4 regions of the Streptomyces sp. NPDC048278 genome follow, and region 2 is predicted to be linked to each of the others. Evidence: riboswitches for the same ligand, from Rfam matches in the RefSeq annotation. Region 2 holds a riboswitch; each other region holds the start of a gene.

Region 1 (7,342 bases), on a different contig from region 2:
GCTGCCGCTGTTCGAGGCGTCCCGTGAGCGCGCGCACAGCCAGGCGCTCCTGCGGGGCAGGGGACCGGCCGCCCGGCCGGCCGAGGCCGCGTGAGCCGACACCCTCCGGCGCGGCCGAGGGGCAGGGCAGGTGCCGGACGGTCGGCCGCGCCGCGTCTCAGGGGGCGTCGGCGGGGGCCGCGGCTGCCGTCGGGCCGGTCCCTGTCGTCCGGCCGGTCCACGCGGAGTCCAGGGAGCGCATCAGGACGCGGCGCCATCCGGGCGGTGCGGTCGCTTCGCGGTGGGCGGTGCCGGCCATCCACAGCAGGCAGAACAGGTCCTCGCCGGTGAAGCCCGGATCGAGGGAGCCCTCCCGGTGGGCCTGGGAGACCAGGTCGTCGCCGAGGGCGGAGGAGACCGCACAGGTCTCGACCAGCGCGGTCGCCTCGGGGAAGCGCCGCATGATCGCGTCGTTGAGGGCGGGGTCGTCGTGCTGGAGGTCGATCATGCCGTGCACGAAGGTCTCCAGCCGCTGCCGTGCGCTCGCCCCGGCCGCCACCTTCTCGCCCAGTTCCCTGAGCCTGCCGCCCGCGATCTCGGGGACGACCGAGTCGATCAGGGCCTCACGGGTTCCGAAGCGGTTGTAGAGGGTGCCGACGCTCACGCCGGCCACCTTCGCGATCTCCTCCAACGGGGCCCCGAGCCCCTTGGCCGAGAAGACCTCGAGGGCCGCGGCGCGCAGCTTGGCCACGTTGTCCCGCGCGTCGCGCCGCAACGCCTTCGCCTGTGCGGCCATGTCCGCTCCCTCGCATCTTGGGTGCACCCTCGAGTCAGGCGCCACGATTCATCTTGAGGCACTACTCAATTTACCGGAGCGCGGTCCCTTCCCGGAACCGACCGCAACCGGAGCCGTAGCGGAGACGCCGAAGGGCGGCACCCCCCGAACAGGGGGTGCCGCCCTCGGTGCTGCTTCGGAACTGCCGAGCCGTCAGGCTCAGAAGTCCATGTCACCGCCCGGCATGCCGCCCGGAGCAGCCGCGGCGGCCTTCTCCGGCTTGTCGGCGATGACGGCCTCGGTGGTGAGGAACAGCGCGGCGATGGAGGCGGCGTTCTGCAGGGCAGAGCGGGTCACCTTCGCCGGGTCGATGATGCCCTCGGCGATCATGTCGACGTACTCGCCGGTCGCGGCGTTCAGGCCGTGGCCGACCTGGAGGTTGCGGACCTTCTCGACGACGACGCCACCCTCGAGACCACCGTTGACGGCGATCTGCTTGAGCGGGGCCTCCAGGGCGAGCTTCACGGCGTTGGCGCCGGTCGCCTCGTCACCCTCGAGCTCCAGCTTCTCGAAGACCTGGGAGGCCTGGAGCAGGGCCACGCCACCACCGGCGACGATGCCCTCCTCGACGGCCGCCTTCGCGTTGCGAACGGCGTCCTCGATGCGGTGCTTGCGCTCCTTGAGCTCGACCTCGGTCGCGGCACCGGCCTTGATGACGGCGACGCCACCGGCGAGCTTGGCCAGGCGCTCCTGGAGCTTCTCGCGGTCGTAGTCCGAGTCGGACTGCTCGATCTCGGCGCGGATCTGGTTGACCCGGCCCTGGACCTGCTCGGTGGAGCCGGCGCCGTCGACGATGGTGGTCTCGTCCTTGGTGATGACCACCTTGCGGGCGCGGCCCAGCAGGTCGAGGGTCGTGTTCTCCAGCTTGAGACCGACCTCCTCGGAGATGACCTCGCCGCCGGTGAGGATGGCGATGTCGTTCAGCATCGCCTTGCGGCGGTCGCCGAAGCCCGGGGCCTTGACGGCGACGGACTTGAAGGTGCCGCGGATCTTGTTGACGACCAGGGTCGACAGGGCCTCGCCCTCGACGTCCTCGGCGATGATCAGCAGCGGCTTGCCCGACTGCATGACCTTCTCCAGGAGCGGGAGCAGGTCCTTGACGGAGCCGATCTTCGAGTTGGCGATCAGGATGTACGGGTCGTCGAGGGACGCCTCCATACGCTCCATGTCGGTGGCGAAGTACGCCGAGATGTAGCCCTTGTCGAAGCGCATACCCTCGGTGAGCTCCAGCTCCAGACCGAAGGTCTGGGACTCCTCGACGGTGATGACGCCTTCCTTGCCGACCTTGTCCATGGCCTCGGCGATGAGCTCGCCGATCTGGGTGTCGGCGGCGGAGATGGAGGCCGTGGAGGCGATCTGCTCCTTGGTCTCGACGTCCTTGGCCTGCTCGAGCAGGGCACCGGAGACCGCCTCGACGGCCTTCTCGATACCGCGCTTCAGGGCCATCGGGTTGGCACCGGCGGCCACGTTGCGCAGGCCCTCGCGGACCAAGGCCTGGGCGAGCACGGTCGCGGTGGTCGTACCGTCGCCGGCGACGTCGTCCGTCTTCTTGGCGACTTCCTTGACCAGCTCGGCGCCGATCTTCTCGTACGGGTCCTCCAGCTCGATCTCCTTGGCGATGGACACACCATCGTTGGTGATCGTGGGGGCGCCCCACTTCTTCTCAAGGACGACGTTGCGGCCCTTGGGGCCGAGGGTGACCTTGACGGCGTCGGCGAGCTGGTTCATACCGCGCTCAAGGCCGCGCCGCGCCTCCTCGTCGAACGCGATGATCTTGGCCATGTGAAGTGGTCCCTCCAGGACTGGGGGTGAGTCTTCGGACCGCGCCCGCGCCCGCGACGGACGGCTCGCCGACCCGTGGGTTTCTTGCCCCACCCGGCCTGCGGGCCTCACCGACCCGGTCCTTCGTTGTCACTCTCACCTTCAGAGTGCTAACGCCAATGATTAGCACTCGCCCATGCCGAGTGCAAGCGCCTCCCGGGGATCGGGCGCCCGGAGTCCGGCTCGCGCGGGGCACGCCCGGGCATGCCGAAGGGCCCGTGCCCCGGGAGGCACGAGCCCTTCGGACAAGTACAGAAGAACGTCGCTGTCAGTCGGCGCGTGCTTCAGCTGGTCGCCAGCCGGACCATGTCCGCCTGCGGCCCCTTCTGGCCCTGCGAGATCTCGAAATCGACTCGCTGACCTTCCTCCAGGGTGCGGTAGCCGTCCATCTGAATCGCGCTGTAGTGGACGAAAACATCCGCACCACCGTCGACCGCGATGAAGCCGTACCCCTTCTCCGCGTTGAACCACTTGACGGTGCCCTGAGCCATGCCTAACTCCCCTATTACTGGCCCTTGCACAGATCCACACTTCGCGGATCCGGGTCAGACCTCACCCCCCATTGGTTGGGGGCGTGCGCCGGAACGCGTCGACCGCGGCTGAATGTATCTGTCCAACTGCCGTCTGCAACAGGTCAATCGGACGAGAATTCTGGACGGAAGGGGTCCGGAATGTAGCAAGAATTCGGCCGAATTCAGGGCAAGTCGGGCCCCGTAAAGGCCACAAAAGCCGCATATAACCCGCGCACTTTGGCTACTTCTTGCCGGGCTCGCGGTATCGAATACGGGGCTCCCGACCTGGAGATCGGGACCGTGTTCCCCAACTCTACCGCGCTCAACCACACAGAATTGCCCCCTCCGCTTCTCTCACGGAGGGGGCAATCAGATGAACAGTCGGTGATCGGCGTTACCGAAGGTAATGTTCGGTCATTCGATCAGCCTGTCAAGCAGGTCGGCAGGTCAACCGCCGGCGACGGCCGGGATGATGGAGACGCCGGCGCCGTCCGGGGTGGCGGTCTCCAGGCCCTGCTCGAAGCGGACGTCGTCGTCGTTGACGTACACGTTGACGAACCGGCGCAGCTTTCCCTGGTCGTCGAGAACGCGCGCGGAGATCCCGGTGTGCTTCTTCTCCAGGTCCGAGATGACCTCGCCGAGGGTGGCCCCTTCGGCGGCGACTTCGGCCTGACCACCGGTGTAGGTGCGCAGGATGGTGGGGATGCGAACGGTGACGCTCACGTTTTTACCTCCGGTCTGGGCAACGCCCTATTTCTCGGGGGACTCAGGCGAGCCCGGCTTCGCGGAAAGACTCCAGATTCGGGCGAATGGTCGCGGTGAGTCCAGTCCCCGCCACCGCGTCCAGCGTCTTCAGTCCATCACCGGTGTTGAGTACAACGACCGACTTTGCCGGATCAATCAGCCCATTCTCAATGAGCTTTTTGGTGACTCCAACCGTCACTCCGCCGGCTGTTTCCGCGAAGATTCCCTCGGTCCGCGCGAGCAGCTTGATGGCGTCGACGACCTGCTCGTCGGTGACGTCCTCCACCGCACCGCCGGTGCGCCGCGCGATGTCGAGGACGTACGGCCCGTCCGCCGGGTTGCCGATGGCCAGCGACTTGGCGATGGTGTTCGGCTTCTGCGGGCGGACCACGTCGTGGCCCTCCTTGTAGGCCACCGACACCGGCGAGCACCCCTCGGCCTGGGCACCGAAGATCTTGTACGGCTTGTCCTCGACGAGACCGAGCTTGATCAGCTCCTGCAGCCCCTTGTCGATCTTCGTGAGCTGCGAGCCGGAGGCGATCGGGATGACCAGCTGGTCCGGGATCTGCCAGCCGAGCTGCTCGCAGATCTCGTACGCCAGGGTCTTGGAGCCCTCCGCGTAGTACGGCCGCAGGTTGACGTTGACGAAGCCCCAGCCCTCGCCGGCCGGGTCGCCGATCAGCTCGGAGCAGAAACGGTTCACGTCGTCGTAGTTGCCCTCGATGCCGACGAGCTCGCCGCCGTAGATCGCGGCCATGACGACCTTGCCCTGCTCCAGGTCGTGCGGGATGAAGACGCAGGAACGGAAGCCGGCCCGGGCGGCGGCGGCACCGACCGCGCCGGCCAGGTTGCCGGTGGAGGAGCAGGAGAGGGTGGTGTAGCCGAAGGCGCGGGCGGCCTCGACGGCCTGGGCGACGACGCGGTCCTTGAAGGAGTGCGTCGGGTTGCCCGAGTCGTCCTTCACGTACAGCCCGCCGGTCACCCCGAGCTCGCGGGCCAGGTTGTCGGCCTGGACCAGCTTGGTCCAGCCGGGGTTGATGTTCGGCTTGGTCGCCACGTCCGCGGGGACGGGCAGCAGCGGCGCGTAGCGCCAGATGTTCGCGGGACCCGCTTCGATCGTCTTGCGGAGTTCCTCGGTGTCGTAGGCCGAGAAGTCGTACGCGATCTCCAGCGGGCCGAAACACTCCTCGCAGGCGAAGACCGGGCCGAGCGGCACCCGGTGACCGCACTCGCGGCAGCTCAGGGCAGCGGCGGGGCCGAGGTCTACGGTGGAATCCGTGGTGCTTGCAACAGTCTGCACAGCCATGTGAGGCGAGGCCCTTTCTCCTCATCTTCCTCACGACGCATCTCGCCGTGAGACGGATTTGGCACCTTCCCTAGCCGGGAGCCTCGCGAACGATCGACACTGATCGGCGATCTACGAGAACCGACTGGAGGGTTGCCGGGGCTTCAACGGGCCGTTTCCCTCTGCCCCTCTGGATGAGCGGTATGTGGTTGTCAACGCCGGGTGACCCCAGGACATGCGATGGTCATCGGCGTTGTTCAAGACTGTAACCGAAGGCCAGGACAGTTGAGAGAGTCGTCCGAACCGCGAGATGGATCACACGTCGTCGTGTGGCCGTGACAGTGAGGAGCCGCTGACCGTGCTGGAAGAAGTCGAGCGCTGGCTGGCCACCCGCTCCTGGTCCGTAACCGATCGCCCGCTGCACCGGGTCATGGCCGCCAAACGGTCCTCCGGGCAGACGGTCAGCGTGGTGCTGCCCGCGCTCAACGAGGAGGAGACCGTCGGCGACATCGTCGCGGTCATCCGCCACGACCTCATGCAGCAGGTGCCGCTCGTCGACGAGATCGTCGTCGTCGACTCCGGCTCCACCGACCGCACGGCGGCCGTCGCCGCGGCGGCCGGCGCCCGCGTCGTGCACCGCGACGCGATCCTGCCCCGCATCCCCGCCGTCCCCGGCAAGGGCGAGGTCCTCTGGCGCTCGCTCCTCGTCACGTCGGGTGACGTCGTCTGCTTCATCGACGCCGACCTGCGCGACTTCTCCTCCGACTTCGTCACCGGCATCGTCGGCCCGCTCCTCACCGACCCGGACGTGGACCTGGTCAAGGCGATGTACGACCGCCCGCTCGGCGGCGCCGCCGGACAGGGCGGCCGGGTCACCGAGCTGATGGCCCGCCCGCTGCTGAACATGCACTGGCCGCAGCTGGCCGGTTTCGTCCAGCCGCTCGGCGGCGAGTACGCGGCCCGCCGCTCGCTCCTCGAACAGCTCCCCTTCCCGGTCGGCTACGGCGTGGAGCTGGGCATGCTGGTCGACGCCCTGCACCTGGTCGGGCTCGACGCGCTGGCCCAGGTCGACGTCGGCGTCCGCAAGCACCGCCACCAGGACGGCCAGGCCCTCGGCCGGATGTCCGCCGCGATCTACCGCACGGCCCAGCTGCGGCTGGCGCGCGGCCACCTGATCCGCCCCTCCCTCACCCAGTTCGAACGGGGCGAGGACGGCTTCGAACCGCGCACGTACTCCGTGGACACGGAGGAACGGCCGCCGATGGCGGAGATCGCGGAGTACGCGGAACGCAAAGTGGCGTGAGTTCGCCGTACGGCCGTATACGGCGGCGCGTCGGGCGCGGCCGTACGTTTGAGCGTTTCCGGGCCGGGCTAGGTTGACGCGTATGGCTTCCCCCATGGCTTCCACCGGCGGTGCCGAGGTGCTGGTCGCCTCGAACCGCGGCCCGGTCTCGTACGACCTGCGCGAAGACGGTTCGCTGCACGCCAAACGGGGCGGCGGCGGGCTGGTCTCAGGGCTCTCGGCCATCGGGCCCGACGCCGACGCCGTATGGGTGTGCGCGGCGCTGGGCGACGGCGACCGCGAGGCGGTACGGCGGGCCGAGGGCGGCCGGCTGCCGGCCGGGGACACCGGCGGGCAGCAGGTCCGGATGCTCGACATCGACGCGGACGTCTTCGCCGACGCGTACAACGGCATCGCGAACTCGGCGCTCTGGTTCGTCCACCACATGCTCTACCAGACCCCGCTGGAACCGGTCTTCGACGCGGAGTTCCGCCGCCGGTGGGCGTCGTACCAGGCCTACAACCGCGCGTTCGCCGAGGCGCTGGCGCAGGAGGCGGCCGAGGGTGCGGTGGTGGTCATCCAGGACTACCACCTGGCACTGGCCCCGCGGATGCTCCGCCGGCTCCGCCCCGACCTGCGGATCGGCCACTTCTCCCACACGCCCTGGGCGCCGCCGGACTACTTCCGGCTGCTCCCCGACGACATCGCCGCCGAGCTGCTCAGCGGGATCCTGGGCGCCGACCACGCCGCGTTCCTGACGCGGCGGTGGGCGGACGCGTTCGTCGACTGCTGCCACGCGGTGCTGGGCCCGGGGATCCCGGCCGCCGACCCGGCGTCCGGCGGGACCAGGATCGGGGTGCACGGGCTGGGCGCCGACGCGGACT
Region 2 (7,342 bases):
AATGTCGGTCGTGGCGACAGCAACGACAGTAGAAACCGGGCACGCGCACCCGTCGGTCAACAGGCCGAACCTCACCAGCGTCGGAACCATCATCTGGCTGAGTTCCGAGCTGATGTTCTTCGCGGCCCTCTTCGCGATGTACTTCACCCTGCGATCGGTGACCGGCGAGGCTCACTGGAAGGAGATGGCGAGTCATCTCGACATCCCCTTCTCGGCGACCAACACCACGATCCTGGTGCTCTCCTCCCTCACCTGCCAGCTCGGCGTGTTCGCCGCCGAGCGCGGGGACGTGAAGAAGCTCCGGGGCTGGTTCATCGTCACCTTCATCATGGGTGCGATCTTCATCGGCGGTCAGATCTACGAGTACACGAACCTGGTCAAGGAGGACGGCATCTCGCTCTCCTCCGACCCGTACGGTTCGGTGTTCTACCTGACCACCGGCTTCCACGGCATGCACGTGACGGGCGGCCTCATCGCCTTCCTGTTCGTCCTGGGGCGCACCTACGCGGCGAAGAGGTTCACGCACGAGCAGGCGACCGCGGCCATCGTCGTGTCCTACTACTGGCACTTCGTCGACGTCGTCTGGATCGGCCTCTTCGCCACGATCTACCTGATCAAGTAGCCGGGCCGGCACCACGCGCCGCAGAAGCGCATTTTCCAGAAGCTTCCAGAAGCATCGACGCAGAAGATCCTGACACCGGGGTAATCCGTGAAAAAGCTCTCCGCACGACGACGCCATCCGCTGGCGGCGGTCGTCGTCCTACTCCTCGCGCTGGCATGCACAGGGGGGCTGTACGCCGCGTTCGCACCCGCGGGCAAGGCGCAGGCCGATGAAACATCCCAGTCCCTGACCATCGAGGAGGGCAAGAAGCTCTACTCGGTCGGTTGCGCCAGCTGCCACGGCACCGGCGGTCAGGGTTCGTCCGACGGCCCCAGCCTGGTGGGCGTGGGCGCCGCGGCCGTGGACTTCCAGGTCGGCACCGGCCGGATGCCGGCCGCCACCTCGCAGGGTCCGCAGGTCGTCAAGAAGAAGAACATCTACACCCAGGCCCAGATCGACCAGCTCGCGGCGTACATCGCCTCGCTGGGCGCCGGTCCCGAGGTCCCGACCTCGGAGCAGTACGGCCCGGACGGTGCCGACATCGCCAAGGGTGGCGAGCTCTTCCGCACCAACTGCGCGCAGTGCCACAACTTCGTGGGCGCGGGCGGTGCGCTGACCAAGGGCAAGTTCGCCCCGAGCCTTGAGGGCGTCGACCCGAAGCACATGTACGAGGCCATGCAGACGGGCCCGCAGAACATGCCGTCCTTCCCCGACACGACGCTGACGGAGAAGAACAAGAAGGACATCATCGCGTACCTGAACGCGGTCAACAGCAGCAACACGGAGAACCCCGGCGGTCTCAACCTGGGCGGCCTCGGGCCGGTCAGCGAGGGTCTGTTCGCGTGGATCTTCGGTCTCGGTGCACTGATCGCGGTCGCCGTCTGGGTCGCCGCTCGGACCGCAAAGGCCAAGAAGTCATGAGTAGCCAAGACATTCCAGAAGAGAACCTGCCCGCTGAGCAGGACCACCACGCGCACGGCGCGGTGAGCCTCGCGGACGAGAAGGACCCCTTCTCGGACCCGGGTCTGCCGCCCCACGAGCACCGGATCCAGGACATCGACGAGCGGGCCGCCAAGCGGTCCGAGCGCGTCGTGGCCCTGCTGTTCACGGTGTCGATGCTGGCCACCGTCGGGTTCATCGCGTCCTACGTGACGATCCCGAAGGACAAGTCGATCTTCGTCTTCCCGATCGGTCACATCAGCGCGCTGAACTTCGCGCTGGGCCTGACCCTCGGTGCGGCGCTGTTCTGCATCGGCGCGGGCGCGGTCCACTGGGCCCGCACCCTGATGTCCGACGTGGAGGTCGCCGACGAGCGGCACGCCATCGCGGCCGAGCCGGAGGTCAAGGCCAAGGTCCTGGCCGACTTCAAGCAGGGCGCGAAGGAATCGGCGATCGGCCGGCGCAAGCTGATCCGCACCACGATGTTCGGCGCGCTGACCCTGGTCCCGCTCTCCGGCGTCGTGCTGCTGCGCGACCTCGGCCCGCTGCCGGGCACCTCGCTGCGCCACACGGCGTGGTCGAAGGGCAAGCTGCTCGTCAACATGAACACCAACGAGCCGCTGCGTCCCTCCGACGTCGCCGTCGGCTCGCTGACCTTCGCCAAGCCCGAGGGCGTCGAGGAGTCCCAGGAGGACTTCCAGAACGTGATGGCGAAGGCGGCCCTGATGATCATCCGGCTGCAGCCGGACAACATCAAGGACAAGCGCGAGCTGGAGTGGTCGCACGAGGGCATCGTCGCCTTCTCGAAGATCTGCACCCACGTGGGCTGCCCGATCTCGCTGTACGAGCAGCAGACCCACCACGTGCTCTGCCCGTGCCACCAGTCCACCTTCGACCTCTCCGACGGAGCCCGAGTGATCTTCGGCCCGGCCGGCCACGCCCTGCCGCAGCTGCGCATCGGCGTGAGCGAGGAGGGCTACCTCCAGGCGCTCGGCGACTTCGACGAGCCCGTCGGTCCTGCCTTCTGGGAGCGCGGATGAGCACTACAGAGAACACCGAGTCCCGCGAGCGCGGGAAGGCACCGGCCGGCGAGCGAGTCGCCGACTGGGCCGACGGACGGCTCGGGATCTACTCCCTGGCCAAGTCCAACATGCGCAAGATCTTCCCCGACCACTGGTCGTTCATGCTGGGCGAAGTGTGCATGTACAGCTTCATCATCATCATCCTGACGGGTGTGTACCTGACGCTGTTCTTCCACCCGTCGATGAACGAGGTGGCGTACCACGGCAGCTACGTCCCGCTCCAGGGACAGCTGATGTCCGAGGCGTTCAACTCGACCCTGCACATCTCCTTCGACGTGCGCGGTGGCCTGCTCATCCGGCAGATCCACCACTGGGCCGCGCTGATCTTCCTCGCCGGCATGTTCGTGCACATGATGCGCGTGTTCTTCACGGGCGCGTTCCGCAAGCCGCGTGAGATCAACTGGCTGTTCGGCTTCCTGCTGTTCGTCCTGGGCATGTTCACCGGCTTCACCGGTTACTCGCTCCCGGACGACCTGCTCTCCGGCACCGGTGTCCGCTTCACCGAGGGCGCCATCCTGTCGATGCCGATCGTCGGCACGTACATCTCGTACTTCCTCTTCGGCGGCGAGTTCCCCGGCCACGACTTCGTGGCGCGGTTCTACTCGATCCACATCCTGCTGCTGCCGGGCATCATGCTCGGCCTGATGGTGGGCCACCTGATCCTGGTCTTCTACCACAAGCACACGCAGTTCGCGGGTCCCGGAAAGACCGAGAAGAACGTCGTCGGCATGCCGCTGCTGCCGGTCTACATGGCCAAGGCCGGAGGCTTCTTCTTCCTGGTCTTCGGTGTCATCGCGGCCATCGCGGCGACCACCCAGATCAACCCGATCTGGGCCATGGGCCCCTACCGCCCGGACCAGGTGTCCACCGGCGCCCAGCCCGACTGGTACATGGGCTTCGCCGAGGGTCTGATCCGGTACATGCCCGGCTGGGAGATCAACTTCTGGGGCCACACCCTGGTCCTGGGCGTCTTCATCCCGCTGGTCCTGTTCGGTCTGGTGCTGGGCGCGATCGCGCTCTACCCGTTCATCGAGTCCTGGGTCACCGGCGACAAGAGCGAGCACCACATCCTGGACCGCCCGCGCAACGCCCCGACCCGCACCGCCTTCGGTGTCGCCTGGGTGACGGTGTACATGATCGGCCTGATCGGTGGTGGCAACGACCTCATCGCCACCCACTTCCACCTGTCGATCAACGACGTGACCTGGTTCGTCCGGATCTTCTTCTTCGCCGGACCGGTGATCGCGTTCATCGCCACCAAGCGGATCTGCATGGGCCTCCAGCGGCGTGACCGCGACAAGGTGCTGCACGGCCGCGAGACCGGCATCATCAAGCGGCTGCCGCACGGTGAGTTCATCGAGGTCCACGAGCCGCTCTCGCAGGAGCAGCTGCACACCCTCACGGCGCACCACCAGTACGAGCCGGCCCAGGTCGGCCCGGCGGTCGACGAGAACGGTGTCGAGCGCAAGGTCAAGGGCGCCGAGAAGCTCCGCGCCAAGCTGAGCAGCGCCTACTACGGCGAGGACAACCAGATCCCGAAGCCGACCGTCGAGGAGTACAAGGAGATCACGAGCGGCCACGGCCACCACTGATCGACCGCGTCGCCACGCCACAGCCGAAGGGCCCCCGTCCGTACATCGGACGGGGGCCCTTCGCCGTGCCCGGAGCTGGATAGGGTAGGTCTGGAAACCGGATATGTGGCGTACGACGATCAGGAGCGGCCGTATGAGCGCTGTGACCCCCGCTGGAGGCGACACCGCGGCGGGCCGTTCCTGGCCCGAGGTACTGAACGCGCTGCTGTACGGCCAGGACCAGAGCGCCGACGCGACGTCCTGGGCGATGGACCAGATCATGCGCGGGCAGGCCACCGACGCCCAGATCGCGGGCTTCGTCGTCGCCCTGCGGGCCAAGGGCGAGACCGTCGAGGAGATCAACGGGCTCGTCCGCACGATGTACGAGCACGCCAACGTCATCGAGGTACCGGGCCGCACGGTCGACATCGTCGGCACCGGCGGCGACGGCGCGAAGACGGTGAACATCTCCACGATGTCGGCGCTCGTGGTGGCCGGCACCGGGGCGAAGGTCGTCAAGCACGGCAACCGCGCGGCCTCCTCCGCGTCCGGGGCCTCCGACGTCCTGGAGAAGCTCGGCGTCAACCTCGACCTGACCCCGCAGCGGGTCGCCGAGGTCGCCGAGGAGGCCGGCATCACCTTCTGCTTCGCCGTCAAGTTCCACCCGGCGCTGCGCTACGCGGGCGCCGCGCGCGGCCAGCTGGGCATCCGCACGGTCTTCAACATCCTCGGCCCGCTGACCAACCCGGCACGGGTCCGCGCCCAGGCCGTCGGCGTCGCCGACCCCCGCATGGCCCCCGTCGTCGCGGGCGTCTTCGCCGAGCGCGGCCACTCCTCCCTCGTCTTCCGCGGCGACGACGGCCTCGACGAGCTGACGACGACGGCCACGTCCCGCGTCTGGATCGTCCGCGACGGCAAGGTCACGGAGGAGACCTTCGACCCCCGTGACGCCGGCCTCGACCTGGTCCCCGTGGAGGCGCTGCGGGGCGGCGACCCGTCGTACAACGCGGAGGTCGCCCGCAGGCTCCTGGACGGCGAGCAGGGCCCGGTACGGGACGCGGTGCTGCTGAACTCGGCGGCGGCGCTGGTGGCCCTGGATCCGGGCACCGGGGCACTGGCCGAGCAGCTCCGGGCCGGCATGGGCAGGGCGGCCGAGTCGATCGACTCGGGTGCCGCGAAGCGGGTGCTCGAGCGCTGGGCAGCCGCGACGAACAAGTAGGCGGCACGGCCGACGGGGCGGAGGCGCGGTCAGGCCCCGCCGGGCCCCGCCGTCGCGGCTGACCGCCGGTGCCTCTTGTTCCGACGCAACGGCGCGCAACCCGACACGGTGTTGTCGGCGGTGCCCGGCCGGCCAGGCCCCCGTCCCGTCATCCGGACAGAAGTTGCGCGGCGGCGATCACTTCCCATACGTTTCTTTCCAGGTCATGAGTGACAGTCATGAGGCCCCGGCCGACTGTCCGGCAACCCTCCGTCCGTGGCGGGGTGCCCCGGGTGAAGACCAGGTCGTAGGCAGCGAGGTCTACGGCAAGCGCGGACCCCTCACGAAACACCAGGGGTCCTGGTCGTCGAGGGAGCCTTCTGTGAGCAAGCGAATGCGATAGGGCGCCGAGCCCCGCCTCCGCACACCCCTTTCACCCTTCCCCGTGCTTGAGCCGTACCGGTTCGCGCGGTGATACCCCTTGCCTCTCACAGGAGTTCCGCCATGTCCGTCTCCACCGCTGCCGCCGCCCAGTCCGTTTGTGCACCCCTGCCCGTTCTGGGCCGGGATGTCACCGTCCCGCTCGTCACCGGCGGCGAGGTCGCCTACGCCGCCCTCGACTACGCGGCCAGCGCCCCCGCCCTCCAGCGGGTCTGGGACGACGTGGCCGCGTACGCGCCCTACTACGGCAGCGTCCACCGCGGCGCCGGCTACCTCTCCCAGCTCTCCACGGACCTCTTCGAGAACGCCCGCCGGACCGTCGCCGAGTTCCTCGACTGCCGCCCCGACGACCAGCTCGTCTTCACCCGCTCCACCACGGACTCCCTGAACCTCCTGGCCCGCGCCCTCCCCGCCGACTGCCAGGTCTTCGTCTTCGAGACCGAGCACCACGCCTCCCTGCTGCCGTGGCAGGACGCCCGCGTCACCTACCTCAACGCACCCCGCACCCCGCGGCAGGCCGTCGAGACCCTGGAGCGCGCCCTCGCCGACCGTGACCCCTACGGCCCGGCCCTGGTCTGCGTCACCGGCGCGTCCAACGTCACCGGCGAGCTGTGGCCGGTACGGGAACTCGCGGCAGCCGCCCACGCGCACGGCGCCCGGATCGTCCTGGACGCCGCCCAGCTGGCCCCGCACCACCCCGTCTCCGTCCAGGACCTGGACGTCGACTGGGTCGCCTTCTCCGGACACAAGCTGTACGCCCCCTTCGGCTCCGGCGTCCTCGCCGGCCGCGCCGACTGGCTGCAGGCCGCCGAGCCGTACCTCGCGGGCGGCGGCGCCAGCCGCAAGGTCACCCGGCGCGAGGACGGGGGAGTGGCCGTGGAGTGGCACGAGAGCGCGGCCCGGCACGAGGCGGGCTCGCCCAACGTGATCGGCGCCTACTCCATCGCCTCCGCCTGCAAGGCGCTCACCGAGGCCGGTTTCGACACGCTGGTCGCCCGCGAGCGGCAGCTCATCGATGCGGTGCGGGCGGGGCTTGCCGAGGTGCCGGAGGTCCGGGTCCTCTCCCTCTTCGGCGACGACGCCCCCCGCGTCGGCGTGATCAGCTTCGTGGTGGAGGGCTGGAACAGCTCCCACTTCGCCGCCGCCCTCTCCGCCGAGTACGGCATCGGCGTCCGCGACGGCCTCTTCTGCGCCCACCCGCTGGTCAGGACCCTGCTGGGCTCCGACCCGCAGACCCAGGGCGAGTGCGGGGCGCCGGAGGCGGCACCGGGCGAGAAGTCCCTCAACGCGATCCGCGTGAGCTTCGGAGCGGGGACGCCGGACGAGCACGTGGAGCGCTTCGTGACGGCGGTACGGGAACTGGTGACCGACGGCGCCAAGTGGTCCTACCGCACGGAGGACGGCCGCTGCGTCCCGGCGGTGAGCTGACCCACCTGTTTTTTGGGGGCGCGGGGAACTGCGCGCTCAGCCCCCACCGGCCTGCGGCCGGGCACGAAGCGCCGTGGCCCCC
Region 3 (7,342 bases), on a different contig from region 2:
CCAGGAGCCTCGACATGGCCGCCGAACCGCCCTCAACGTCTCGCGAGATCCTGCTGACCGGCACACCCGGCGGACTGCCCGGGCCCGAGCACCTCACGGTCACGCCAGGACCGGTCCCCCGCCCCGGGCCGGGACAGGTCCTCGTCCGGAACCAGTACTTCCTCGTCTTTCCCGGGCTGCGCACGCTGACCGGCGACGAGGCCGACGGCATGCCGCTCCCCGGCATCCGCCCCGGCGACACGCTGTTCGGACCCGCGGTGGGTGAGGTCGTCGCGGCCGGGCCCGGCGGTCCGTTGCGGCCGGGGGACAGGGTCACGCACCTGCTCGGGTGGCGCGAGTACGCGCTCGTCGCGGCGGCGGACTGCACGCGGCTCGGCGACCTCCTGCCCGACCCTGTGGCCCACCTGTCGTCCGGATCGGCCGCCTACGGGGCGCTGACCCGGCTCACCGGAGTCCGCCCCGGCGACACGGTGTTCGTCACCGGAGCGGCCGGAGCCGTGGGGACGCTGGCCGGGCAGATCGCCCGGCTGCTGGGCGCCGGCAGGATCATCGGAAGCACCCGGTCTCCGGCCAAGGCCGAGCGGCTGCGGGCCGAACTCGGCTACGACGCCGTCGTGGTGCCCGGGGCCCGGCCCCTCGGCGGGCAACTGGCCGCGGCGGCGCCGGACGGCATCGACGTGCTCCTGGACAACGTCGGCGGCGAGCAGCTCGCCGCGGCCGTGCACGCCGCGCGCCGGGGCGCCCGCTTCGCCCTGGTCGGCGCGCTGTCGGGACAGCTGTCGCCGAGCCGTGGCGGCGGCAGTTCACCCGCGGAGATCGACACCTTCCGCATCGTCGGCCAGGGCATCTCGCTGCACGGATACAGCGGACAGGACCATCCCGACGTGGCAGCGGAGTGGACCGAACGGTTCGGCGGCTGGCTGCGCTCCGGCCAGATCGCCTTCCCGTACACCCGGATCCGGGGCATCGACCGGGCCCCTCGGGCGTTGCAGGAACTGTTCGAGGGGCGGCACTTCGGAACCGTCGTCGTGGAGTTGCCGCCACGGTGACACGCCGGCGTGCGTCGCGGCGGCGGAGGCTGAGGCTCGGGGGCTGACATGCGGATCGGGGATGCGGCGGCAGCGGCGGGGACGACCCCGCGGGCACTGCGGTTCTACGAGGAACGGGGGCTGCTGCCACCCCCGCGGCGCACGCCCGCCGGGCAGCGTGAGTACGGTCCTGACGAGGTGGCCAGGGTCCGGGTCGTCCGTGAGCTGCTGGCGCTCGGTCTCACCGTCGAGGACCTGTGCGGCATCGCCGACCGGCTCGCCCAGCTCGACGAGGTCCCGCCAGGTCGATGCGGGCAACCCGACGGCGACCGGCCCGGCTCCGGGGTGATCGCCCGCAGGCTCGCGGCCCTCGGCGCCGAGATCGACCGGCTGACCCGACTGCGCGAGGCACTGGCCCTGCGCACCTTCGGCCGGCCGTGACAACGCGTCGTCGGACGCGGGTCCGGCACCGGACGTCCACGCCCGCGGTCGATATCGCGGCGTCGGCCGTCAGGCGCGCTGCTGTTCCGTGAGTGCCTTGGTGAAGTGGGTGACGGGGCGCGCCACCCGTTCGCCGTCGAGGGTGATGTCGACGGCCTCGTTGTAGAAGGCGAAGAGCCCCCGGACGGCGCCGACCGCGGGCAGCGGGTCCGGGTAGCTCCAGACGACGTCGGGCGGAACGTCGGCCTCGCCGCGCCACGACCAGTACTCGGCGGTGCCCTTGTACGGGCAGCCGGTGTGGTGGTCGGTGGCTTCGAGCAGGTCGAGGCGGACGTCCTCGCGCGGGACGTAGTAGCGGGTGGGCAGGCCGGTCTCGAAGAGCAGGACCGGGCGGCGGGTGTCCGCGACGACCGTGCCGTCGATCTCGACCACGAGGTGCCGGCTGCTGGGGACGGCGTCCACCCGCTTGTGCGGGTCACGGGGGTGGACGAAGATCTCTTCCTCCTCCTCGTACCAGTGGTCCAGGCCCCGTCCGACACGCCGGAACCACTCGAAGGCGATGTGGTCGGCCAGGTCGGCGGCCGGGAAGGTCCAGGCCGCGTTCGCCAGCAGCTCGCCGTCGACCTCGACGTCGTAGAAGATCCGCGAGCCGGTGTGGGTGCCGGTCGGCGGGTTCTTCGCGGGACGCAGGAGGTCCTCGCGCACCTCCGCGCGCGGGAACGCGTACAGCGGTACGGGGACACCGGGTTCCCAGACGAGGACGGGGTGGCGGCTGTCGACGACCGTGACGTCACCCTTGCGGCCCCGCACCCAGCGTTCGCTCGGTTCCCACAGGAGCCCCTCCGGAGTGGTCCGCACGGCCTGTGCGGTGGGGAACGTGCTCATGGGCGGCTCTCCTTCGGCTGGTTCACGCGCAAGTGGTCCTCGGCGTTCCCACGGGCACGCTCCCACACGAGACGGGTTCGAACGCACGTACCGGCGCTCAGGAATGGGACGTTCCCCCTGGTGGTCGATGCGCGGGCCGGCCGGTGACCAGGGTTCGGCGGGTTGCCGGTCGAGGCCGGAGCGGGCACCGCAGCCGTGGCCGACGCCGGGCGTGTCGTGCGGGACGGCCACAGCGCCACGCCGAGCGCGGCCAGGGCCCTGCGGGCGGCGAACACCCCTGCCGGGGCGGTGCTGTCGACGACCATGCGGCCCTTCCCGAGCGGGCTCCGGGTACGGACGCGCGGGAGCGCAGGCAGGCGCGAAAGGGGCGGCAGCGTCCACCATCCGTTCCGGCCCGTGAGACGGCCCCGGCCTCCCGAGGAGGGCGTCGGGTTGCGGCATTGACGTACGCCGAAACCGATCCGTAGCATCACCCACGGCATTGAGTGTCAGCGTCAAGCCCTGGCTCGCTGACCGGCAACCCTCCCGCGCGGTGGGGTGCTCCAGGTGAAAGCCTGGCGGGGTCGCCGACGACTCCCGCAAGCGCGTGGCCCCGTGACCGGGGCCGGAGAAGGGGAGGACAGGTATGCGGCACCGCCACGACCCTGTCGCCTCCCCCGCCGACGCCACGGCGTACTCCAGGCTCTCGCGCCGGCGCCACATCGATCTGAAGCGCTCGACCAGCTGCCTCTGTCGGGCCTGACCCGCCCGGCCGCCGCCGGCTGACGTCCGTCACCGGCTCCGGCTCCTTCGCGTCGTCCTTCCCCCGCGTCACCGGTTCCCGGTGGCGTCCGCATGCCCGTTCCCTGTCTGCGCAGCGCTTCCCTGGCCGGAGTCGATCCGCCCGGGCCGCACACACCCGCACGCCCCTGCACATCCGTGCGCGGTCGTGCCTCGGTGACACGAGTAGGAGAACCACGTCCGTGACAGCACTTCCGGATTTCAGACCCTCCCGATGGGCGCCCCTCGCCGCGCTCCTGACCACCAGCGTCCTGCTCACCGCGTGCGGTTCGGGTTCGGGCGACGACAGCTCCGGCGGCGGAAGCGGCCAGGCGAAGTCCGGCGGCACCCTGACCTTCGCGGTCGGCTCCGACTCCGGCTGCGTGGATCCGCAGCAGGTCGGCAGCAACGACACCATCTACTCGGTGCGCCAGATCGTGGACTCGCTGACCGACCAGGACCCGAAGACCGGCAAGATCGTGCCGTGGCTCGCCAGGAGCTGGGAGATCAGCGCCGACGCGACGACGTTCACGTTCCGGCTGCGGTCGGGGGTGACCTTCAGCGACGGGTCGAAGCTGACCGCGCAGGTGGTCAAGGACAACTTCGACGCGGTGCCGAAGCTCGGCGCCCTGGGCACCCTCGCCGAGGGTTACCTGAGCGGCGTCAAGAGCACCACCGTGGTCGACCCGCTCACCGTCAAGGTGGCCTTCAAGCAGCCCAACGCCCAGTTCCTCCAGGCCACTTCGACCCACTCGCTGGGCATCGAGTCCTCGGCCAGCGTGCAGCGGAGCCCGCAGCAGAAGTGCAGCGACGGGGTGGTCGGGTCCGGGCCGTTCGTGCTGAAGCAGTACGTGCAGAACCAGTCGATCACCCTGGACAGGCGCACCGGGTACGACTGGGGCTCCGCGCTGTGGACGAAGAAGGGCGAGGCCTACCTGGACAAGGTGGTGTACAAGGTCGTCCCGGAGGCCGGAGTGCGGGCCGGCAGTCTCCAGTCCGGCCAGGTGGACGTGATCAGCAGCGTCGGCAAGGCCAACGAGGCGGCGCTCAAGGGCGGCCAGGTCGCCCTCCGGAGCCGGGCCAACCCCGGTGTGGTGTTCGGCCTCGGGCTCAACAACGCGCGGCCCCTGCTCAAGGACGTGAAGGTCCGCCAGGCGATCCTGGCCGCCGTCGACCGCAAGCAGATCGCCGACACCGTCTTCCCCACCGGCACCCGGCCGGCCACCAGCGTGCTGGCGCACACCACGCCCGACTACACCGACCTCTCCACCGATCTCGCCTTCGACGCGGCCAGGGCCAAGTCCCTGCTGGATCAGGCAGGCTGGAAGGCCGGAAGCGACGGCATCCGCGCCAAGGGCGGCAAGAAGCTCAGCCTCACCATCACCTGGTTCCCCAACGCGGCCACCAACCAGCCCGCGCTGGAGCTGGTCCAGCAGCAGCTCAAGGCCGTGGGGATCGACGTGGTGCTCAAGCAGCTCCCGGTCACGCAGTTCGCCACCACGCTCCAGGGCGGCGGCTTCGACGTGGTGTGGGGCAACGTGACCCGCGCCGACCCCGACATCCTGCGCGGCTCGTTCTCCTCGCAGTTGGGCAACTTCTACCACCTGCCGGCCAGTTCGCTGGACACGGCGCTGAACGCGCAGGCCGCCACCACGGACACCGCGAAGCGCAGGCAACTGGTCGCCCAGGCGCAGCAGTTGATCGTGCAGAACGCGTACAACGTGCCGGTGGTGGAGCTCCAGACCCAGCTGGGCGTCGCGAAGAAGGTGCACGACCTGGAATTCGACTCCGGCAGCCGCGTCCAGCTGCACGACACCTGGATCGGCTAGCGCATGCGCCGGTATGTGATCAAACGGCTGGCCCAGGCGGTCGGCGTGCTGTGGGCGGCGTACACGGTGTCGTTCCTGGTGCTGGACTTCCTGCCCGGTGACCCGGTGTCCGCGATGGCCGGGGCCGGGATGGACTCGGGTCAGCCGGATCCGGCCCAACTCGCCAGGCTGCGGCACGAGTACGGCTTCGACAAGCCGGTGCTGGTGCAGTACGCGGAGTATCTGGGCCGGGCGGTGCGCGGGGACTTCGGCGACGCGGTCTCCACCGGCCGCCCGGTGACCTCCACGCTCGCCGACGCGCTGCCGCAGACGCTCCAGCTGACCGGTGCCGCGCTGCTGCTGGCGGTGGTCCTCGGCGGCGGGCTCGCGGTGGCGGCGACGTACACCTCGCGCCGGTGGCTGCGCCAACTGCTGCTGTCGCTGCCCCCGTTGGGGGTGTCGGTCCCGACGTTCTGGGTGGGGCTGCTGCTCGTCGAGGCGTTCTCGTTCAAGCTGCACTGGTTTCCGGCGTTCGGCAACGACGGGCTGAAGGGGCTGGTGCTGCCCGCGCTCACGCTGGCGGTGCCGACCGGCGCGCAGGTCGCCCAGGTGCTGGCGAAGAGCCTGCTGACCGCGCTCGACCAGGCCTATGTGGAGACCGCGCGGGCCAAGGGGGCCGGCCGGTGGCGGGTGCATCTGCGGCACGCGCTGCGCAATGCCTCGCTGCCCGCGCTGACCGTCGTCGGCCTGCTGGTCGGGCAGCTGATCGCCGGTTCGGTGGTCGTGGAGACGGTGTTCTCCCGTGACGGTCTGGGCCGGGTGACCGCGGCGGCGGTGACCACGCAGGACATCCCGCTGGTCCAGGGGGTGGTGGTGTTCGGGGCGCTGATCTTCGTGGCCACGAACCTCCTCGTCGACCTCGTCTATCCGCTGCTGGACCCGCGGATCGTGGTGGCCTCGGACAGGAGGGCGAGCTTCGCATGAGTCAGAGCCTTGTCGACGACCGGGCCGAGGCCGCCCTCGGCTTCGCCCGGCCGGTGGCGGCACCGGGATCACCTGCGGAACCGGGCCGCCCCGCCGGCGTCCGCAGGGTGCTCCGCTTCCTGCTGCGCCGCCCCGGCCTGCTGCTGTCCGTCGTCGTCCTCGTGCTGGTGGTGCTCGCCGCCTTCTGGCCGGACCTGTTCACCTCGCAGGACCCGTTGCAGGGGGTGCCCGCCCAGAACTTCCGCGGCCCGAGCGGAAGTCACTGGTTCGGCACGGACGAACTGGGCCGCGACGTCTTCTCCCGGGTGGTCCACGGCGCCCAGCTCTCCCTCAAGGCCACGCTGATCGCGGTCCTGGTCGCGTTCGTGGTCGGCGGTCTGCTCGGCACGGTCGCCGGGTTCGTGGGCCGCTGGGTGGACGACGTGCTGATGCGCTTCGTCGACGTCCTCCTCGCCATCCCCGCGCTGTTCCTGTCGCTGGCCCTGGTCACCGCGCTCGGGTACGGGACGGTGAAGGTGGCCGTCGCGGTCGGCATCGCCGGCGTCGCCTCGTTCGCCCGGGTGGCACGGGCGGAGGTGCTGCGGGTGCGGCAGGCGGCGTTCGTGGAGGCGTCCCGGTCCTGCGGGGTCCGCTGGTACTCGGTGCTCGGCCGGCACGTGCTGCCCAATGCCGCGGGGCCGGTGATCGTGCTGGCCACCCTCGACTTCGGTGCCTCGATCCTGGCCGTGTCGGCGCTGAGCTTCCTCGGCTACGGTGCGCCGCCGCCCGCCCCGGAGTGGGGGACGCTGATCTCCGACGGCCGCAACTACCTGGCCAACGCCTGGTGGCTGACCGCGCTGCCCGGTCTGGCGATCGCCGCGACCGTGCTGGCCGCCAACCGCGTCGCGCGGGCGCTGGACGGCGAATGGGGGCGACAGCGATGACCGACGGCGCACCCGAGAACGACGCTCCCGAGAAGAACGGTGAGGATGTGACGGCACCACTCCTGGAGATCCGCGGCCTGTCCGTGTCGTACCGCACCCGGGGCGGCACGGTGTCGGCCGTACGCGGCGTGGACCTGGACGTATGGCCCGGACAGGTGACCGCCGTGGTCGGCGAGTCCGGCTCCGGCAAGAGCACCACCGCGCACGCCGTCACCCGGCTGCTGGCGGCGAACGGCACCATCGACGCCGGCACGGTGCGCTTCGGCCGGCACGACCTGGCCGCCCTCTCCGAGGCGGAGCTGCGCACCGTGCGCGGCGCGCGGATCGGTCTGGTCCCGCAGGATCCGACGGTCTCGCTCAACCCGGTGAAGCGGATCGGCGAACAGGTCGCCGAGGTGCTGCGCATCCACGGCCTGGCGACCCGGCGCGGGGCGGCGGCCGAGGCGGTCGCCGTGCTCGACCGGGCCGGGCTGCCCGACGCGGCCGTCCGGGCCCGGCAGTACCCGCACGAGCT
Region 4 (7,342 bases), on a different contig from region 2:
GCAGACGGCGCTGATCTCCGTCCAGCCGGGCAGCCGCAACCTCTCCCCGGCCATGGCGATCAGCCGGCCCCGGTGCCGGATGCCGAGATAGGTGCCCATCTCGACGGTCCGGGTGCGGAACGGGCCGGGTTCGGTGCGGGCGACCAGGTCCAGCATCTCGGGCACGTCGTCCGGCCCGAGCCGTACCGCCTCGGGGGCGGGCTCGGCCCGCAGTGCGGTGCCGACGAACTGGACGCCGGTCCCGCCGCCGACCACCTCCCAGCCGGGCGGTGCCGCCTCGACCGGCTTGACCTTCACGGTCGCTCCCGGGCCGACGAGCGTGCGCAGGTCGGCCCAGGCGGCCGGGTCGGTGGGGTCGGCCAGGGCGGCGTAGGCGTAGACGTCGTCGGGGTACCGGGCCGCCCGCCCGACCCGCTCGGCCAGGTGGGCGTGCGGGCCGGTGAGGGCCGACCAGACGGCGTTGTCGAGCGGGGACGTGCCGGGTGCGACGGGGGCTCTGACGGGGGCCCCGCCTCCGTGGAGGTCGGTCTGGAGGGTCACGGAGGCGTGGTCCTTTCTCGCCTTGCGGCGGTGCTGCTTGACGGGTGGTCAGGAGTTGTCGAGCGGCAGTCCGGGCGGGTTGACCTCGGACTTGGCGACGGCCTCGTCGGAGAGGTTGTAGGCCTTGAGCCACTCGGCGTACTGGCCGTTCTCGATCAGATAGTTGATGGCGTCCGCCAGAGGCTTGGCGAGGCCGCTGTCCTTCTTGGCGGTGGCCGCGATGAGGCCCTGGAGGGTGGCGCCCGCGCCGGAGAAGGTGCCCGCGGTGCGGGTGGCGTTGGGCTTCCCCGCGGTCTGCTTGTTGTGGTAGGCGAAGCCGGGGTTGGGGCCGAAGGAGGCGTCGATCTTTCCGCTGTCCAGCGCCAGGAAGGTGCTGGTGCTGTCCTGGAAGTACTTGACGGTGAGCTTCTTGCCCTCCTTGGCGAGCTTCGCCTTCCACTCCAGGAGGATCTTCTCCTGGTTGGTGCCGGATCCGACCGCGATGGTCTTGCCCGCGAGGTTCTCGTAGTTGCCGTCGAAGTTCCAGGTGCTCTTCTTCGGCACGAGGAAGGCCAGGTTGTCCTGCCGGTAGGAGGCGAACTCGTACTTCTTCTTGCGCTCCTCGGTGTCGGTCACGTTGGAGAAGGCCACGTCGACCTTGCCGCTGTCGATGCCGACGAACATGTTCTCCCAGGTGGCGTTCTGGATCTCGGGCTTGAGTCCGAAGACCGCGGCGACCAGGCGGCCGAGGTCGGGCTCGGAACCGGTCAGGGTCTTCTGGTCGCTGCCCACGAACGCCAGCGGCGGGAATCCGGCCGGCAGGGCACCGATGCCGATCTCCAGCCTGCCGCTCTTCCTGACGGCGGCGGGCAGTTCGGCGCTGATGGACTTGACCTCGGAGACCTTGATGGTGGTCTGGGTGGCGGCGCCGTTGGAGACCTGTCCCACGACGACCTCGCCGGTCTTCGCGGCGGAGGTGGTGGTGGCCGCGTCGCTGTCGCCACCGCAGGCGGCGAGCCCGGTGGCGAGGGTGGCGACGGCGGTGGCCGCGGTGATGCCTCTGATCAGGCTGCGTCGGGTGAAGTGGGTAGACATGGCCGTTCCTTGTCGGTGCTGGTGATGAGGGTGTGGTGGTGTGGGGGGAGGTCTGGGGCAGGGCGGGTCAGAGGACCTTGCTGAGGAAGTCCCTGGTCCGCTCGTGCCGGGGCTTGTCGAGGACCTCGGACGGCGGGCCCTGCTCGACGATCTTTCCGCCGTCGATGAAGACGACCCGGTCGGCTGTCTCGCGGGCGAAGCCGATCTCGTGGGTGACGATGACGAGCGTGGTGCCACTGGTCGCCAGGTCCTTGATGACGGCGAGGACCTCCCCGACGAGTTCGGGGTCCAGGGCGGAGGTCGGCTCGTCGAAGAGGATGACGCCGGGGCGCAGGGCGAGGGCGCGGGCGATGGCGACGCGCTGCTGCTGACCGCCGGAGAGCTGCCGGGGGTAGGCACCGATCCGCTCGCCGAGGCCGACCCGTTCGAGGAGTTCCTTGGCCAAGGCCTGGGCGTCGGGCTTGCTGAGCTTCCCGGTGGCGACAGGCGCGGCGGCCACGTTGTCCAGCACGGTCAGATGCGGGAAGAGGTTGAAGTTCTGGAAGACGAAGCCGATCCGGCTGCGCTGGCCGAGAATGGTCCGCTCGCTCAGCTCCTTGAGCCGGTCGCCCTGCCGCTTCACGCCGATCAGCTCGTCGTTGATGCTGACGTAGCCGATCTCGGGCTTCTCCAGGTGGTTGATGACCCGGAGCAGGGTGGACTTTCCGGAGCCGGACGGGCCGATGATCACGGTGACCTCGCCGGGCCGCACGGTCAGGTCGACGCCGTCGAGGACGCGGTGGGTGCCGTACCACTTGTGGACGTCGTGGATCTCCAGGGCGGCGGGGGCCGTTTCCAGGGTGTCGGTGGTGCTCATACGGCGGCCTCCCGGCGGATGCGGGCGCGCAGGTCGGCGACGCCGGCCCGCAGTTTCTGCAAGGGGGTCGGCGGCAGGGAGCGGGTGGCGCCCCGGGCGTAGTACCGCTCGACGTAGAACTGGATCACGGAGACGATGCTGGTGAGGATCAGGTACCAGACGGTGACCACCAGCAGCAGCGGCACGATGTCGCCCGGGTAGGTGGAGCCCATGCTCTGGGCGGTGCCGAACAGGTCGAGCAGCGAGACGTAGAAGACCAGTGAGGTGCTCTTGATCAGGCCGATCAGCTGGTTGACGTAGTTCGGGGTGATCGACCTGAGCGCCTGCGGGAACACGATCTTCCGGAACTGGTAGCCCTTGGGCAGGCCGAGCGCGGCGGCGGCCTCGTGCTGGCCCTGGTCCACGGAGAGGATGCCGCCGCGGACCACTTCGGCCGCGTAGGCGGCCTCGTTGAGGCTGAGGCCGATGACGGCGATCGCCATGTCGGTGGCGAGCTTCGACTCGTCGAAGGAGAAGAAGGCGGGCCCGAAGGGGACGCCGATGCTCAGCGTCCTGTACAGGGCGCTGAAGTTGTAGAGGAAGAGCAGGACCACGATGAGCGGTATGGAGCGCAACGCCCAGACGTAGGTCCAGCTGACCGCGCGCAGCACGGGGCTCTTGGAGAGCCGGGCCAGGGCGAGCAGGACACCGCCGAGCAGGCCCAGCACCGCGCTGTAGGCGGTGACTTCGAGGGTGATGACCAGTCCGTCGAGGATGGCCGGGCGCAGGAACCAGTAGCCCCAACGGTCCCACTGGTAGAAGGGGTTGGTCACCAGTCCGTGTACGAACTGGGCGACCAGAACCAGGACGACGGCGGTGGCGATCCACCGGCCCGGTTTGCGCAGCGGCTGAACTCGCTGCGCTGTCAAGGGCCTTGATGGTTCGTCGGCGGCGGTCGGCGCGTCGGGGGCGGCGATCGTGGCGCCTGGGGGTTCACTCATGGCGGGCTCCGGCGGAGTCGGACACCCACGTGTTCCCACGGCGGGGGCCGCGCACCGGGCCGTGTGCGGGCACGGAACGGTGCGCGGGGGCGCGCGGGGCACGGGGCGGGGCGGACGGCGGCACACCGGGCGGCCGGTGTTTCGACGGGGACGCTGGGGTGCGGAGCTGCGGGAAACCGGCGGAAAGGCCTGGTCAGACCCGACAGCGGGCACAGCCCGGTGCGGTACACGCGCTACACAGGGCGCTGTTGACACGGAGCAGGTCGACGGCGCGGTCGGCGACGAGCGGGCTCGGGTACGGGCGTACGCAGCCCTCGGCACGGCGCTGGGCCGTCCTGGAAGCTGCGTACATGTCCGTCACCTGTCACTGTCGTGCCGGCCCCGAGGGGCACTCGCGCTTACCGAATCGTCGCTTGCCGAAACGTCGTCGGTCCGGTCGTCACCTGGGGCACCCCACCGCGGTGCGAGGGTTGCCGGTCAGCTAGCCAGGGCTTGATGCTGACGCTCATGACCGTTCTGGTCCGTAAGTAACGCAGTTGCCCGAACGAATGTCAACGCCTGTCCGATGGGCGAAACGGTTCAGACCGCTCTCACCTGCGCCGACCGCGCGGAGCGTCCGCCGCGTGGCCTGCCCAGTCCAGGATCTGGACAGCCGCGCCGGCGGCCTCCAGGCCCTGGCAACGGCCGTGGTGGCGGCGGGCGATGCCGTCGAGGTCGAGGTGCGCGCCGAAGGCCGGACGGGCCGCCAGCCGCCGGGCGTAGGCCCACAGCACCGGATGGCCGGCGATGGCGTGCACGGCGGCGGCGTCCAGGTGGTTGCGGTGCACGGTGTCGAGTTGCACGAGGGTCACCCACAACTCGATGTCCGCGGCGGTGAGTTCTCCGCCGACCAGGAACTCCACCCCGGTCAGCCGGCGCTCCAGCTCGTCCAGGGCGGCGAGCAGCACCTCCAGCGCCTCCGGGTCGCCGCCCTCGCGCCCGGCACGCTGCGCGGCCTGTTCGACGTCCTCGGCGCACAGCCGCTCGACGGCCTCGATCTCGGCCTCGGCGCCGCACGGGTAGAGCCGGGCGACCCCGTCGCCGAAGTGCTGGTCCAGGTCGCGCAGGATGTCCCGGCTGTGCGTGCTGACGATCCGGCCGGACCAGCCGTCGCTGAACACCGGTGCGAGGGCCGGTCCCGAGTAGCGGTGCGCGCTGGCCTCGTACAGCGGGCGCAGCACCGCGTGGCTGCCGTCGGGACAGTCCGGGACGGCGGGCAGGTAGGTGACCGGACAACAGTCGTCCAGGGCGAGCAGGCTGTGGCCGACGGCGATGCGGAGGCCGTCGGGACAGGCCGTGGAGAGGTGCAGCCGGTAGCGGCGCGGCACGGCGTAGTGGCCGCTGCGCGCGTCGCGGCCGATGCGGCCCCGGAAGCCGGGGGCGGTGCGGACGGACGGCAGGGCGGCGAGTGGAGTGATGGACATGCGTCTCCCCGGGGGCGGGCGGGCGCGCGGACGTACGCGCGGCGGAAGCGTTCGTCGGTGGGTTCTCGGTGAGCTCTGGGTGAGCCGTTGCTCGGTGAGCTCTGGGTGAGCCGTGGTGGCTCCCGGCGGGTGGGGGCCCGCCGCGTGCGGCCGGGACCGGGCGCTCAGCCTCTGCGGCCGGTCGCGCCGCACATCCGCAGCAGGTCGATGTGCCGGCGGGAGGTAAGCAGGGGGGCCGTCCAGGGTGCGGGGCTCTCGCGGCGCTGTCTGCCGGTGAGCGTGCGCAGGCGACCCATCGTTCCCTACCTTTTCACTAGGATTCCCACCTGGAGTGTCGATCGGCCCCCGCCCGGCGTCAAGGGGGCGTCCACGCCTGGGACACCCGGCCCCGACTTGCCGTCGGCCCGCAGGGGCGGTGCGCTGGTGGCGGAGGCCGAGCGACAGGAGTCGGAGCCGATGACCGAGCCCCCGGGTCCCGGGCCGGTGCCGGGTGCCGTGCCCGAGACCTTCGCGTTCCGCTGCGGGCGGTGCGGCCACGGCTGGGAGGCCGCCTTCCAGGCGGTGTTCTTCACCGACCCGGTCGCCGATCCGGAGCTGCAGACCACCCTGGAGTACGTCGACGAGGCCGGCCGTGCCGTGCCGTCGCCGCTCTCGGACGCGGTGTGCCCGCGCTGCGGCAGCCGGCGGGTGCGGGTCTCGGCGGCCGGGGCATGACGCCGCTCACCCGAATGGCACGTGCGGGTGGTCGGCGCCCGTGGCCGGTGGTGGCGTGGAGGGACGTACCGGTGTCGTCCGTCCGGCGACGTACCGCGTTCCCGAGGAGGCAGTCGCGATGACCCGTCGTCCGTCCCGACCCGCGCGTGTGCTCGCCACGGCCCTGGCGGCGGGGACCCTGCTCGCCACGGCGGTGGCCTGTTCGGACGGCAGCGGCTCCCCCGAGGCCGCGGCCGTCTCCCCCGCCGCCGAACGCTCTCCGTCCCCGTCGCGCACCCCCGCCCTCACCGGCCCCGGGGCGCAGGCCGCGCTGATCACGTCGGCCGACATCGAGGACGACTGGCAGCCGGCCAACGACGCGGCCACCTGGCGCAACCAGATGCTGGTCGGGAAGGTCGACGTCGCCGACTTCCTCAACGCCAAGTCCGACGCGGCCGACTGCCAGCGGCTGCTGGACAGCCTGTACTCCGACACCCTGCTGGGCCGGGCCACCGGCGCCTCCGGGCTGCGCGGCTTCGTCTCGCAGGACTCCCGGCTGCTCTACCAGGTGGGCGACTACGGCCAGGCCGGCATGGACGCCACCCTCACATGGCTGAAGAAGCTCCCCACGGAGTGCAACCAGTTCTCGGCCACCGGCTCGGACGGCGGCAAGCGGACCGTGCAGGTCGTCGAGTACAAGGAGCCGCCCAAGGCGGGCGACGCGCTGGCGGCGCTCACGGTCACCGTCCAGGGCACCTCGAACGGGCAGCCCGCCACGACCACCCTGGACGTCGTGGCGTTCCGCGTCGGCGCCTCCGGGGCCGCGGTCACCAACGGCGGCCTCTCGGGCGTCGACCACGACAGCACCGCGCTGGCCGTGCAGAACGGCGCCAAGCGCCTCAAGGACGTGCTGTCCGGCAAGACCCCGGCACCGCTGCCGAGTCAGTTCGACTAGGTCAGTGGGGTTCCGGCTCCCCGGAGTTGCGCTGGGTGGTGCCCGGTTCCCCGTTGTCGCGGTGCCAGGCGACGACGAGTTCGTCGCGGGTGCCGAAGCGGACCAGGTGCCGGCCGACGACACCCTCCAGGACATCGAGGTTCTCGGGGTCCGTCTCCACGGTGAGCAGCAGGGCGCCCTCGGTCGCGGTGAGGGTGCCGGTGCCGTTCTGGAAGACGATGCCGCCGGTGCCGCTGTCCTCGTCCCAGCTGGTCTGCGAGCGGCGGCCCAGGTGCGAGGCGAGCTGCTTGGCGTAGCGGGCGGGCCGGTCGGTGGGGACGCGGGCTTCGGAGCGGGCCATCTGGGACTCCCGGTGGTGCGGGGCGGGCGTAGGGCGACGGGCTCACGCTACGTCGGGGCGGGGGGTCCGGCGCCGTACCCGGGGCCGCAACCTTTGCATGCCGGGTGTGTGGGACTGTCCTTCGACGCCGACGGCACCACGCTCGCCGCCCTTGCGGGCCAGGGAGCGGTACGGCTCCGGGACCTGACGGCGGGAGGCATGCCACGACAGCCGGCTCCGCAAGGGGCCGTGCACCTGCGGGACATGACCACGGGTACCGTCCGGCGGACCCTCGGCGGTCCCGAAGGCCCTGTCATCGCAATGGCGTTCGGCGGCCCACGGCTCGCCACCGTCGGCAGCGACGGGACCGTACGCATCTGGGAGGCCCTCACCGGCGAGGTACTCACCAAGATGCGCACGGACACCCCCCCTGCGATGCCGCGTCCGGGCTCCGGACGGGCG

The links. A riboswitch is a leader RNA that binds a small molecule or an ion and turns the genes downstream of it on or off. The one in region 2 is predicted to bind S-adenosylmethionine.
Region 1: it holds a riboswitch for S-adenosylmethionine, as region 2 does, so the genes downstream of both, thrC (threonine synthase) here and AB0D74_RS08225 (aminotransferase class V-fold PLP-dependent enzyme) in region 2, are expected to answer to the same signal.
Region 3: it holds a riboswitch for S-adenosylmethionine, as region 2 does, so the genes downstream of both, AB0D74_RS42655 (putative leader peptide) here and AB0D74_RS08225 (aminotransferase class V-fold PLP-dependent enzyme) in region 2, are expected to answer to the same signal.
Region 4: it holds a riboswitch for S-adenosylmethionine, as region 2 does, so the genes downstream of both, AB0D74_RS42100 (amino acid ABC transporter permease) here and AB0D74_RS08225 (aminotransferase class V-fold PLP-dependent enzyme) in region 2, are expected to answer to the same signal.

Annotation. Positions count from the first base shown of each region.
Region 1 is NZ_JBEZLP010000015.1:149,153-156,494, forward strand. Features, by position in the region: gene AB0D74_RS26020 (NAD(P)H-dependent oxidoreductase) at 1-94, shown strand, start outside; gene AB0D74_RS26025 (helix-turn-helix domain-containing protein) at 158-775, opposite strand; gene groL (chaperonin GroEL) at 974-2,596, opposite strand; gene AB0D74_RS26035 (cold-shock protein) at 2,920-3,126, opposite strand; gene AB0D74_RS26040 (ubiquitin-like small modifier protein 1) at 3,595-3,870, opposite strand; gene thrC (threonine synthase) at 3,914-5,197, opposite strand; SAM riboswitch class I at 5,216-5,377, opposite strand; gene AB0D74_RS26050 (glucosyl-3-phosphoglycerate synthase) at 5,535-6,479, shown strand; gene AB0D74_RS26055 (trehalose-6-phosphate synthase) at 6,574-7,342, shown strand, end outside.
Region 2 is NZ_JBEZLP010000003.1:449,916-457,257, reverse strand. Features, by position in the region: gene AB0D74_RS08250 (heme-copper oxidase subunit III) at 2-622, shown strand; gene AB0D74_RS08245 (c-type cytochrome) at 710-1,522, shown strand; gene AB0D74_RS08240 (Rieske 2Fe-2S domain-containing protein) at 1,519-2,580, shown strand; gene AB0D74_RS08235 (cytochrome bc complex cytochrome b subunit) at 2,577-4,214, shown strand; gene trpD (anthranilate phosphoribosyltransferase) at 4,348-5,412, shown strand; SAM riboswitch class IV at 5,614-5,730, shown strand; gene AB0D74_RS08225 (aminotransferase class V-fold PLP-dependent enzyme) at 5,896-7,260, shown strand.
Region 3 is NZ_JBEZLP010000040.1:63,093-70,434, reverse strand. Features, by position in the region: gene AB0D74_RS42670 (NADP-dependent oxidoreductase) at 15-1,049, shown strand; gene AB0D74_RS42665 (MerR family transcriptional regulator) at 1,098-1,469, shown strand; gene AB0D74_RS42660 (DUF427 domain-containing protein) at 1,539-2,354, opposite strand; SAM riboswitch class IV at 2,832-2,945, shown strand; gene AB0D74_RS42655 (putative leader peptide) at 2,980-3,096, shown strand; gene AB0D74_RS42650 (ABC transporter substrate-binding protein) at 3,317-4,942, shown strand; gene AB0D74_RS42645 (ABC transporter permease) at 4,946-5,905, shown strand; gene AB0D74_RS42640 (ABC transporter permease) at 5,902-6,828, shown strand; gene AB0D74_RS42635 (ABC transporter ATP-binding protein) at 6,825-7,342, shown strand, end outside.
Region 4 is NZ_JBEZLP010000039.1:36,512-43,853, forward strand. Features, by position in the region: gene AB0D74_RS42085 (GNAT family N-acetyltransferase) at 1-540, opposite strand, end outside; gene AB0D74_RS42090 (ABC transporter substrate-binding protein) at 589-1,614, opposite strand; gene AB0D74_RS42095 (amino acid ABC transporter ATP-binding protein) at 1,682-2,470, opposite strand; gene AB0D74_RS42100 (amino acid ABC transporter permease) at 2,467-3,450, opposite strand; SAM riboswitch class IV at 3,840-3,963, opposite strand; gene AB0D74_RS42105 (glutathione S-transferase C-terminal domain-containing protein) at 4,041-4,913, opposite strand; gene AB0D74_RS42110 (hypothetical protein) at 5,078-5,209, opposite strand; gene AB0D74_RS42115 (hypothetical protein) at 5,370-5,627, shown strand; gene AB0D74_RS42120 (hypothetical protein) at 5,746-6,561, shown strand; gene AB0D74_RS42125 (DUF2218 domain-containing protein) at 6,563-6,901, opposite strand.